DNA from 2 places in the Naumannella huperziae genome. Region 2 is predicted to be linked to the other one. Evidence: predicted binding sites of a transcription regulator. Region 2 holds the regulator's gene; the other holds the start of a gene.
What was found. Region 2 encodes LexA, which represses DNA repair genes until DNA is damaged. Its sites were predicted from a motif close to TCGAACANNTGTTCGA; they were not measured.
Positions count from the first base shown of each region.

Region 1: ACXDC7_RS09145 (DUF222 domain-containing protein) is a predicted target of LexA. The motif match lies at 2,415-2,430, and genes of this name have one in related genera.

Region 1 is NZ_JBSXPH010000001.1:1,896,571-1,901,813, forward strand. Features, by position in the region: gene ACXDC7_RS09125 (SMP-30/gluconolactonase/LRE family protein) at 1-433, opposite strand, end outside; gene ACXDC7_RS09130 (putative immunity protein) at 463-972, opposite strand; gene ACXDC7_RS09135 (DUF1761 domain-containing protein) at 1,171-1,578, opposite strand; gene ACXDC7_RS09140 (winged helix-turn-helix transcriptional regulator) at 1,650-2,285, shown strand; gene ACXDC7_RS09145 (DUF222 domain-containing protein) at 2,561-3,892, shown strand; gene ACXDC7_RS09150 (AMP-binding protein) at 3,927-5,243, opposite strand, start outside.
Region 2 is NZ_JBSXPH010000001.1:2,525,688-2,530,930, reverse strand. Features, by position in the region: gene ACXDC7_RS11990 (ATP-dependent DNA helicase) at 1-1,446, shown strand, start outside; gene lexA (transcriptional repressor LexA) at 1,450-2,199, opposite strand; gene ACXDC7_RS11980 (hypothetical protein) at 2,318-2,821, shown strand; gene arfB (alternative ribosome rescue aminoacyl-tRNA hydrolase ArfB) at 2,834-3,259, opposite strand; gene ACXDC7_RS11970 (RDD family protein) at 3,374-5,059, opposite strand; gene ACXDC7_RS11965 (DUF2752 domain-containing protein) at 5,161-5,243, shown strand, end outside.

The DNA of each region.
Region 1 (5,243 bases), 630 kb from region 2:
CGAGGATGCCGTAACTGGGGTCGGTGAACCAGATGGCGCCGTCCGGGGACGTGGTGACGTCGTTCGGGCTGTTCAGGCGGGAGCCGTCGATCGCGTCGGCGAGGATGGTGACCGATCCGTCGGGTTCGGTGCGGGTGACCCGGCGGGCGCCGTGTTCGCAGGTCAGCAGCCGCCCGCAGGAATCGAGGCGATGGCCATTGGCGAACCCGGCCGGCGCGCCGAAGGTCGTCACCTCGCCGGTGACCTCGTCGTAGCGCAGTACCCGGTCGTTCGGGATGTCGCTGAAGATCAGCATTCGGGCCGTCGGCACGTGTACCGGTCCCTCCAGCCACCGGCCGCCCGTCCACAGGCGGGTGAGAACGCGATCGTGGCGTACCGCGAAACGATCGTCGAAGACCGTGAGGTCGAGGGGAAGCGTGACCGGTGTCGTCATGTCGCCAGTGTGGCAGCGCGGCTGGGTGGTCAGTCGGAGAAGGCGTACCAGCAGATGTCGTTGCGGGCGGCCTGGTCGGTGATCACCAGGCTGCGGACCGCCTCGGGCAGTCGGCCGCGCTGCCAGTCACGCTCGGCGCGGGCCGCGTCCGGTTCGGTCGGGCGGGCATCGGCTGCGGCGCGGATGGCGTACGCCGCGGCGCCCAGGTCGTGCTCGGCGACGTGACCGACGCAGGCCGCCTGGCCGGCCGCATGGGCGGCGAACCGGGCGGCGCCCGCCAGCGGGCGCGCGGCACCCATCGCGTGGCCGCCCGCCGCACGGGCCCGCATCATCGGCAACTCGCCCCGGGCCCACGCGCGCGCTGCCTCGATCGCCCCGCGGGGCCGCTGGTCGTCGGGCCGCTCCTGCTCGAAGAGGGGCAACACGTGTTCGGCGCAGTCCGCCGCCCAGAGCGCCAGCAACCGATGGTCGGCGTCCGTCAGCGTCCCGCCGCGGCGGACGGTGATCAGCCGCGGATCGCGCACCTTGGGCAGGATCATGCCGGTCCCTCGTGGATGTCGGAAGGAGCTCAGTCTGGTGTGCGCCGGAGGTTCGGGACAACCTTCGCTCACGCGCGCGCCGCGACGTGTGCCGCATTCTTGTGGCTACGCCTGCGTGGCTTGTCGCCGATCGACGAACTCGGGCTGGAACCCATGCTCAGCGCAAGGATGTGCTGATCCCGTCGTGAATCGACATGCCTAGAAGAGTCCCAGCACCAGCGTGATCGCGAGGAACAGCGCCAGTTGATAGCCGGTGTTGATGGTCGTCAGCTTCAGAGGCTTCTGTTCGAATGAGTTGTGCTGAAGAAGGGTCGATGCGGACAGTGTCAGCCAAGCGACGGCCCCAACCGTCACGGCCATCCACACGGAGTCGTTGCCGGTCGCCGCGGACGTGAGCCCGACGGCGAACGCGAGCCCGATAGTGGTCGCGGCGTTGGACACGGCGAGCAGGATCAGGTTCCGCGTTCGGACAGGTTTGTTCTTCTCCGGCGTGATTCCTGTCATCGCTTCCCAGGCGTCGGCGATGGCACCCTTCGAGTACCAGACCATCGCCACGACCATTCCCGCGACGAACGCTAGGAGTGCACCAAGCCAACTGATGTCCATGCCACATACCTCCCTGATAGCCAGGGCACGGCAGTCCTGGCAACGATGACGTGTGCTTGATATAATCAAGCATGGTTGAAAAAGTCAACGCATTGTCGCGTCGGAGCTACGGGCAGTTCTGCGGACTGGCGCGCGCGCTCGACATCGTTGGAGACCGCTGGAACCTCCTGATCGTGCGCGAGCTACTGCCCGGGCCCCTGCGATATGGCGAGCTGAAAGCCTCCCTGCCGGGCGTGGCGAGCAATCTCCTGGCCGAACGGCTGCGGACGCTGGAAGAAGCCGGTGTCGTGGAGCGAGTGCTGGGAGACGCGGGCGTTCTTTATGGACTGACGCGATGGGGGGCGGAACTCCAGGAGCCGATGGAGGCTTTGGGGCGATGGGGTGTCCCTCTGCTCGCCGCCGGGCGGGGTGACGACGAGTTCCGGCCACGATGGCTGACTCTTGCCTTGCCAGCCATCCTCCGCGGGAGAACGGCAACACCGCCCGTGGAGGTCGGCTTCGAAGTGGAGGGCCTGCTCATCATTCTCCGGATCGACGCGGACGGCTCGACAACGCGCGTCGGCGACGACCATCTACCGGAGACCGTTCTGGCGGCCGACGCCGAAACCGTCGTCGGCCTCGTCGCCGGCGCGCTCACCGTCGATCAGGCGATCGATGCAGGTGAACTCCGCGGAGAGGTCGACGCACTTCGGCGAGCATTCGCCTGAGACGCCACCGCCAAGGCGCAAGGTCGGAGAGATACCCCATCAGAGTGACGTCGTGAACACCCTCATCGCCACCAACAGGTGGTTGTGGATCTCAGATGTGGGCCCGTGGGTGTCCGGAAGGGCTTGCATTCGAATAAATGTGCGATTAATATGGGTGCATGGATCGGGGGATCTCGGCGCACGATGTCCAGGCAGACCATGTCCGGGCAGCTGATGATTGTGCGTCCTTTCTGGCGAGGTTGCCCTTGCTCGATGCCGATTCGCCAGGGGAGCTGATGGTGCTGATCGAGCAGCTCGAGTTGATCAAGAACGCGGCGGCGGCCGCGCAGGCCAGGTTGAGCGTGCGGGCGGAGGAGCTGCTGCTGGCCGAGCAGGAGGCCGCCGGGGTTCCGGCGAGTCGTCTCGGTCGCGGGATCGCCGACCAGATCGGCCTGGCGCGGCACGAGTCGCCCTGCGCGGGCTCGCGGCACCTGCAACTGGCGAAGACGATCGCCGCCGAGCTTCCGGCCGCCGGCGCTCTGTTCGCGGTCGGACGATTGTCGGAATTCGCGGTGACCCGGCTGGCAGCAGCCACGGCGGCGTGCCAGCCGGCCGATCGCGCGGCGATCGATGCCCAGCTGTGCGGCGGCGCCGACCCGGTGGCCGCGCAGCAATCGCCGCGGCAACTCGAGAAGGCGGCGCGGGCGTTGGCCTATGCGGCCGAGCCCGAGGTCGCCCGGCGCTGGAGCACCGCAGCCGAGGAGGGCCGCTACGTGTCGATCCGCCCGGCGGAGAACGCGATGGTGCATCTGAGCGCCCTGCTGCCGCTCGCCCAGGGCGTCGCCGTGCACGCGGCGCTGGATCGCGCGGCCGACCGGGCGCAGGCTTCGGGAGACGCACGGAGCCGCCAGCAGTGTCGCGCCGATGCCCTTGTCGAGCGGGTGACCGGTCAGGCGGCAGCGCCCGAGGTCCCGGTCGAGATCCAACTGGTGATGACCGACGGTGCGCTGCTCGGCCCGGCCGTCCCCGCCGATCCTCCGCTAGCTCCGGCGACGGAGCGCGATGGAATTGCGCCGCAGGAGATGCGCGACGGTCCCGCTGCGGTCGTGCCGGGGTTCGGCCCGGTGGCGGCCGGGGCGGCTCGCGAGCTGGTGTGGGCCTCGCGCGCCAAGGTGTGGTTGCGGCGGCTGTGGACCGATCCGCCGACCGGCCGGGTCTCGGAGATCGATCAGCGGCGACGGCTCTTCCCACGGTCGGTGCGGCGGCTGGTGATCGCGCGCGACCAGGTCTGCCGGACGCCCTGGTGTGACGGTGCCATCCGCGACATCGACCACATCGTGCCGTGGGCGCGGGGCGGCCCGACCGGGTCCGACAACGCCCAGGGACTGTGCGCGCGGTGCAATCGGGTGCGTGCGATGCCGGATTGGGACCGTGCGGGATCGGCCCTGCGCGTGATCACCGAGTCGCCGAGCGGTCAGGTGCATGTCTCGGAGCCGCCGCCGGCCCTCTGGCTGCCGCACGCTGCCGCCATTCGGCCCGCCCGCGCCCGGCCGATGACACGCGCGGCCCAGCCACGTCCGGTGGTGACCATCGACATCGGGCACTGGCCGGAGTGCGCTGCGTCCTGAGGGCGCTCGCGCGCAAACAGGCCGGCCCGAGTTGTCAGGCCAGCCCGAGCTGCTGCGCCGCGTCGGCGCGCATCTCGACCTTCCTGATCTTGCCCGTCACGGTCATCGGGAACTCGTCGACGACCAGCACATACCGGGGGATCTTGAACCGGGCCAGCTTGCCCTCGCTGAACGCTGCGACGTCTTCCGCGCTCAGCTCGTTCTCGCCGTCGCGCAGCTGCACGAACGCACACAGCTCCTCGCCGTACTTCTCGTCGGGCACCCCGACCACCTGGACATCGGCGATCTTGGGGTGGGTGTAGAGAAACTCCTCGATCTCGCGCGGGTAGATGTTCTCCCCACCGCGAATCACCATGTCCTTGATCCGGCCGTTGATCGTCACGTACCCGTCGGGGCGCATCATGCCGAGATCCCCGGTATGCATCCAGCCGTCGGCATCGACGGCCTCGGCCGTCTTCTCCGGCTCGTCCCAGTAGCCGAGCATCACCGAGTAGCCCCGGGTACAGAACTCACCGATCTCGCCCCGCGGGACCACCTCACCGCTGGCCGGGTCGATGATCTTGATCTCCACGTGCGGGTGCACCCGGCCCACCGTGGCCGTCCGGCGCTCGACATCGTCGTCGCCGCCGGTCTGGGTGCTCACCGGCGACGTCTCGGTCATGCCGTAGGCGATCGACACCTCCGACATGTGCATCTCGGTCATCACCCGCTTCATCACCTCGACCGGGCACGGCGAACCCGCCATGATCCCGGTGCGCAGGCTGGACAGGTCGTAGTCGGCGAAGTTGGGCAGGGCGAGCTCGGCGATGAACATCGTCGGTACGCCGTACAGCGCCGTGGCCCGCTCGTCGTGCACCGCCTGCAGGCTCGCCGCCGGGTCGAAGGACGGCGAAGGAATGATCATGGTCGCTCCGTGCGAGGTGCAACCGAGGTTGCCCATCACCATCCCGAAGCAGTGATAGAACGGCGGCGCGATCACCAGCTTGTCCTGCTCGGTGAATCCGATCCGTTCGGTCGTGAAGTAGCCGTTGTTCAAGATGTTGCGGTGGCTCAGCGTGGCACCCTTCGGGTGACCGGTGGTCCCCGAGGTGTACTGGATGTTGATCGGGTCCTCGGGCCGCAGCGTCGCCGCGATCCGTTCCGCCTCACCCGCGTCGACGCCGTCCGCGCCCGCCAGGAACTCCCGCCACGACTCGTCGTCGGTGATCACCACGTGGCGCAGACTGGGCACGTTCTGGCGTACCGATTCGATCATCGCCGGGTAGTCGCTGGTCTTGTACGCCGGGCTTGCCACCACCGCGACACAACCGGACTGGTTCAGCGCGTAGGAGAGCTCATGGGTGCGATAGGC
Region 2 (5,243 bases):
TGGGCCCAGGTCTCGGTGCCGGTCCGCGAATGCCTCGGTGCCCAGCGCTGCCCCTACGGCGAGGAATGCTTCGTCGAGAAGTCGCGCGAACAGGCCCGTGGCGCCCAGCTCGTGGTCACCAACCACGCGTTGCTCGCGATCAACGCGATGCACGGCGGCACCGCACTGCCCGAGCATGATCAACTGATCATCGACGAGGCACACGAACTGACCGCCCGGGTGACCGGCGCCGCGTCCGTCGAGCTTGCCCCGGCCGCCGTGGAGCGGGTCGGCCGGCGCGCCGCCGGCTTCATCGATGACGATCTTGCCCTGGAGTTCACCGAGACCGCCGACGAGTTGCGGGTCGCGCTGGACGACGCGACGCCCGGGCGGGTGGAGAGCGAGGACGCGGCGGTGGTCGCGGCGGCGCAGCGGGTACGCGATGTGGCCCGGCGGCTGGTCAGCGCGCTGACCCGGGGTCGCGACCCCGAGCCCGACCGGCGCCAGGCTGCCGCCGCGGTGCAGGAGATCCACGACATCGCCGAACGGGTAGCGGCGCTGGCGGAGAACGACGTCGTCTGGGTGACCGACTCGGAGCGCTTCGGCCGCGACGTCCGGGTGGCGCCCCTCTCGGTCGCCGGGCTGATGCGCTCCCGGGTGCTCGATGAGCATCCGACGGTGTTGACCTCGGCGACGCTGAAGCTCGGCGGCGGCTTCGGGCCGATGGCCGGCTCGGTCGGGCTGCGCGCCGACGAGGAAGGCGCCGAGCCCGACGAGGGGGAGTGGCGCGGCCTCGATGTGGGGTCGCCGTTCGACTACGGCCGCCAGGGCATCCTCTACGTCGCCTCCGGCCTGCCCGCGCCGACCCGGGACGGGATTGCCCCGCCGACGTTGACCGAGGTGGCCGAGCTGGTCTGGGCCGCCGGCGGGCGTACCCTCGGCCTGTTCGCCTCGCAACGCTCGGCCGAGGCCGCCGCGGTGCACGTGCGGCGCCAACTGCCGGAGCACACGATCTTGTGCCAGGGGGATGCGCAACTCGGCGAGCTGACTCGGCGCTTCGTCGCCGAGCCCGAGACCTCGCTGTTCGGCACCCTCTCGTTGTGGCAGGGCATCGACGTCCCCGGCGACACCTGCGAGCTGGTGATCATCGAGAAGCTGCCGTTCCCGCGACCCGACGACCCGCTGATGCAGGCCCGGCAGCGCGCGGTCGCCGAGGCGGGGGGCAACGGGTTCATGAGCGTGGCCGCCACCCATGCGGCGCTGCTGATGGCGCAGGGGGCCGGTCGGCTGATCCGGCGGATCACCGACCGAGGAGTGGTCGCGGTCCTCGATCCGCGCCTGGTCACCGCCCGCTACGGCTCCTATCTGCGGGCGTCGATGCCGCCGATGTGGACGACGCGCGACCGGGAGGTCGCCGTCGCGGCGCTGCGCCGGCTGCAGCAGGGCAGGTCGGGCGAGCGACCGTAGCGCTCAGACCCGGCGGAGCACGGCGACGACCTTGCCCAGGATCGAGGCGTGCGTCCCGTCGATCGGGCGGTAGGCGGGGTTGTGCGGCAACAGCCAGACCTGCCCGTCGATCCGCTTGAAGGTCTTCACCGTCGCCTCGTCGTCGAGCAGCGCGGCCACGATGTCCCCGTTGACGGCGTCGGGCTGCTGGCGCACCACCACCCAGTCGCCGTCGCAGATCGCCGCATCGACCATCGAGTCGCCGGAGACCTGGAGCAGGAACAGCGTGCCCTCGCCGACCAGTTGCTTGGGCAGCGGGAACACATCCTCGATGCGTTCCTCGGCCAGGATCGGACCGCCGGCGGCGATCCGGCCGACGATCGGCACCGAGACGGCGTCCGGCATCGCATCCCCGATGCCCGTCGGGTCGACCACGGACTCGTCCGCGGCGCCCGGCAACAACACCTCCAGGGCCCGCGGGCGATTCGGGTCGCGGCGCAGGAATCCTTTCGCCTCCAGCACCTTGAGCTGGTGGGCGACCGACGACGACGATGCCAGGCCGACGGCCTCGCCCATCTCGCGGATGCTCGGCGGATAGCCGCGCCGCTGCACCGACTCCTGGATCACCTCGAGCACCCGCCGTTGCCGCGGGGTGAGACCGTCGGCATCGGGCGGGCCGTCGAGATCGGTGCCGAGCTGCGACGCGACCGCGGCGCGCGTCGGGCGACCCGCGCCGCGTTGGGGCGCCGGCCTGGATGGGGTGCTCGCTGCCATGAGGCGAACGTTAGGGCAGCGGGGGAGGTCAATCAAACAACTGTTCGAGCGTGTCGCGCAGCCGGTCGCCGAGTGCCTCGACCACGAGAGTGTCAGACCCGACTGTTTGGCTGAGGTCATGACCCGATGGAACGGCGCGGTACGCGACTGGAACGGCGCGGTACGCGACTGGAACGGCGCGCTGCGCGACACGATCGAACGGATGTGCGAAATATGCTTGCGTTCGGTCGCGGGTCCCACTAGACAAGGATCGAACACACGTTCGACCCGCCTCGGACCACTTCCCACGGAGGCCACCATGACCACCAGCACCTTCGAGCTCACCCCGCGCCCCTCGCTCACCGAGCGCGCGCTGCGTCCGGCCCGGACCCCGGCCCCTGCCCGGCCCCGTCGGCCGCGGCGCGATCGGCGCGGCCCGCAGGCTCATCCCGCGCGTCGGGCCGGATCGGCCGCCGCCAGGGTTCCGGCCCGGGGCTGTGTCGTGGCGGCGGCTCCGGTTCCCGCCACCTGGCGACTGACCGACCGCGGGCTCGCGGTGCTGCTGGCGGTGGCCGGCGTGCTGGGCGTCGCTGCGCTGGTCTGCATCGGTGTGACGGTGGCGGGCATCCTCGCCCTGCCGTGATCCGCCACCACGTCAGTGCTCGACCGCTCCCCGGCCTTTCTTGATCTCGCCGCGCCGCTTCTTGGCCGCCAGCCGGCGCTCGCGTGAGCCGGCGGTCGGCCTCGTCGGCCTGCGGTGTGGCGCCGGTGGGACGATGGCCTCCCGGAGCAGGTGGGCGAGCCGCTCGCGCGCGGCTCGCCGATTGGCGAGCTGGCCGCGATGCTCGCTTGCCGCGATCGTCAGCTCACCGTCGACCAGCCTCGAGGCCAGCCGGGCGAGCGCCCGGTCGCGGAGGCCGGCGGGGATCGAGGGCGATCCGGCCACGTCGAATGTCAGCTCCACCCGCGAATCGCTCGTATTGACGCCCTGACCGCCCGGGCCGGAGCTTCGGGAGAATCGCTCGCGCAACTCCGCGGCGGGGATCACCAGCCGGTCGGTCACCACGAGATCGTCCACCACCCCCGCAGCATGACACGGCCTGTGCCCGCTACGCCTGCGCAATATCGGCGGCGGCCGAAAACGCAGGCGAGGGCGGCATCCCGGCGGACACCACCCTCGTCTGCGGTTGCGGAATCAGCGCTGGCCCTGCTGGCCCCAGTCGGTCTGGGAGGACTGGCCCTGCTGGCCGCCCTGGTTCCAGTCGGTCTGGGAGGGCTGGGTGCCCTGGCCCCAGTCACCCTGCGCGGGCAGCGCGGTCTGGTCACGATTGTCCGGACCGGTCTGGGCGCCGCCGGCGTTGTCGACCACCACCGTCTTCATGATCTTGTCGGCGATGGTCTGTCGCTTCTGGTCCCACAGCGGGAACAGCCAGCCGATGTAGCAGATCAGCGAATCGACAACGTGCGCGATGTCGCGGACGATCGTCATCCCGACGCCGATCGGCTGACCGGTCTCGGCGCCGATCAGCTTGGTGCCGGCCACCTGGCGGCCGACCGAGACACCGGTCGAACCGCCCTTGATCCAGCGGCTGTAGATGGCCCAACCGGCGGCCAGCAGCCACAAGATCAACAACACGATGCTGGCCGGACCTGCCGACTCGCCCGACATGGCGGCATTGTTGTTGACCACATTGAGGATCGTGCCGACCAGCACCAGCGGGAACAGGTCGATGAGCCAGTTGAGCGCACGCTTGCCCCACGGCGCGAAGGCACCGGACGCGGGAGCCGCCGGGTACGCCGAGTACCCCTGCTGCTGATAGCCCCCCGCCTGCTCGCCGTATCCCGGCTGCCCGTAGCTCGACTGCCCGTAGGCGGACTGGCCGTAACCGGACTGGCCGGAATCGGTGGGCTGGCCATAGGCGGACTGACCGGCGTCGGCGGACTGCCCGTAGCTCGATTGCCCGTAACCGGACTGGCCCGAGTCGGCGGACTGCCCGTAGCTCGACTGACCGTAGCCGGACTGGCCGGAGTCGGCGGACTGCCCGTAGCTGGACTGGCCCGAGTCGGTGGGCTGGCCGTAGCCGGACTGGCCATAACCGGACTGGCCGGAGTCGGTGGGCTGGCCGTAGCTCGACTGACCATAACCGGACTGGCCGGAGTCGGCGGGCTGCCCGTAGCTCGACTGGCCGTAGCTCGATTGCCCGTAGCCGGACTGGCCGGGCTGTCCGTAGCCAGTCTCGCCGGGGTCCGACTGGTCGGCGGAGGAGGTTGAGCCTCCCGAAGCGCTCTGCCCGTAGCTGCTCGACCCGGATGAGGATGACCCGGGCTCGGCGTCCTGCCCGTAGGCGGAGGCGCCATAGCCCTGGTTCCCGGCGCCCTGGTTCCCGTAGCCCTGGTTCCCGGCGCTCTGGTCGCCCGGGCTCTGGCCGTAGGGGTTCTGGCCGTACGGGTTCTGGCCGTACCCACCCGCGGTCGGCGACTGCTCGCCGGGCTCCTGCCCGTACTGCTGGTTGCCGTACTGCTGGTTGCCGTACTGCTGGTTCCCGTACTGCTGATTCCCGTACTGGGGCTGGCTGCCGCCACCGGGCTGCTCGCCGTAGGGGGACTGGCCGCCGTACTGCTGGCCGTAACTCCCCGGCGGCTGGCTCGATCCCTGACCGGCCGGCCCGTAGGGACCCGTGGACGGATTCTGCTCCCCCTGCCCGTAGGACGACGACCCGGGACCATAGGCCGGCGACTGGCCATAGGTCCCGCTCGACGAGGCGTCGTTGGGTGCATCGGACTCGTTGTCCGGGCTACCACCGTTCCCGGGGCGATAACTGCTGCTGCCGGGCTCATCCTTGCCGGACTGGTCGCCCCAACCCGGATTCTGGCTCGTCATGCTTGCTCCTTCGTCGATAGGTCACCCGGAGTCTAGAGCCCGACCGTGCTACCTGTCAGTGATGACGGGCCCATACCGGATGACGGGCCCATACTGGGCGGGTGGCGCCTCGACATCAGCCGGCCGGGTGGCGGCCCGCGGGCCCCGGCCCCGCTCACCGCCGGGTCGGCCGCGCCCGGGCGGG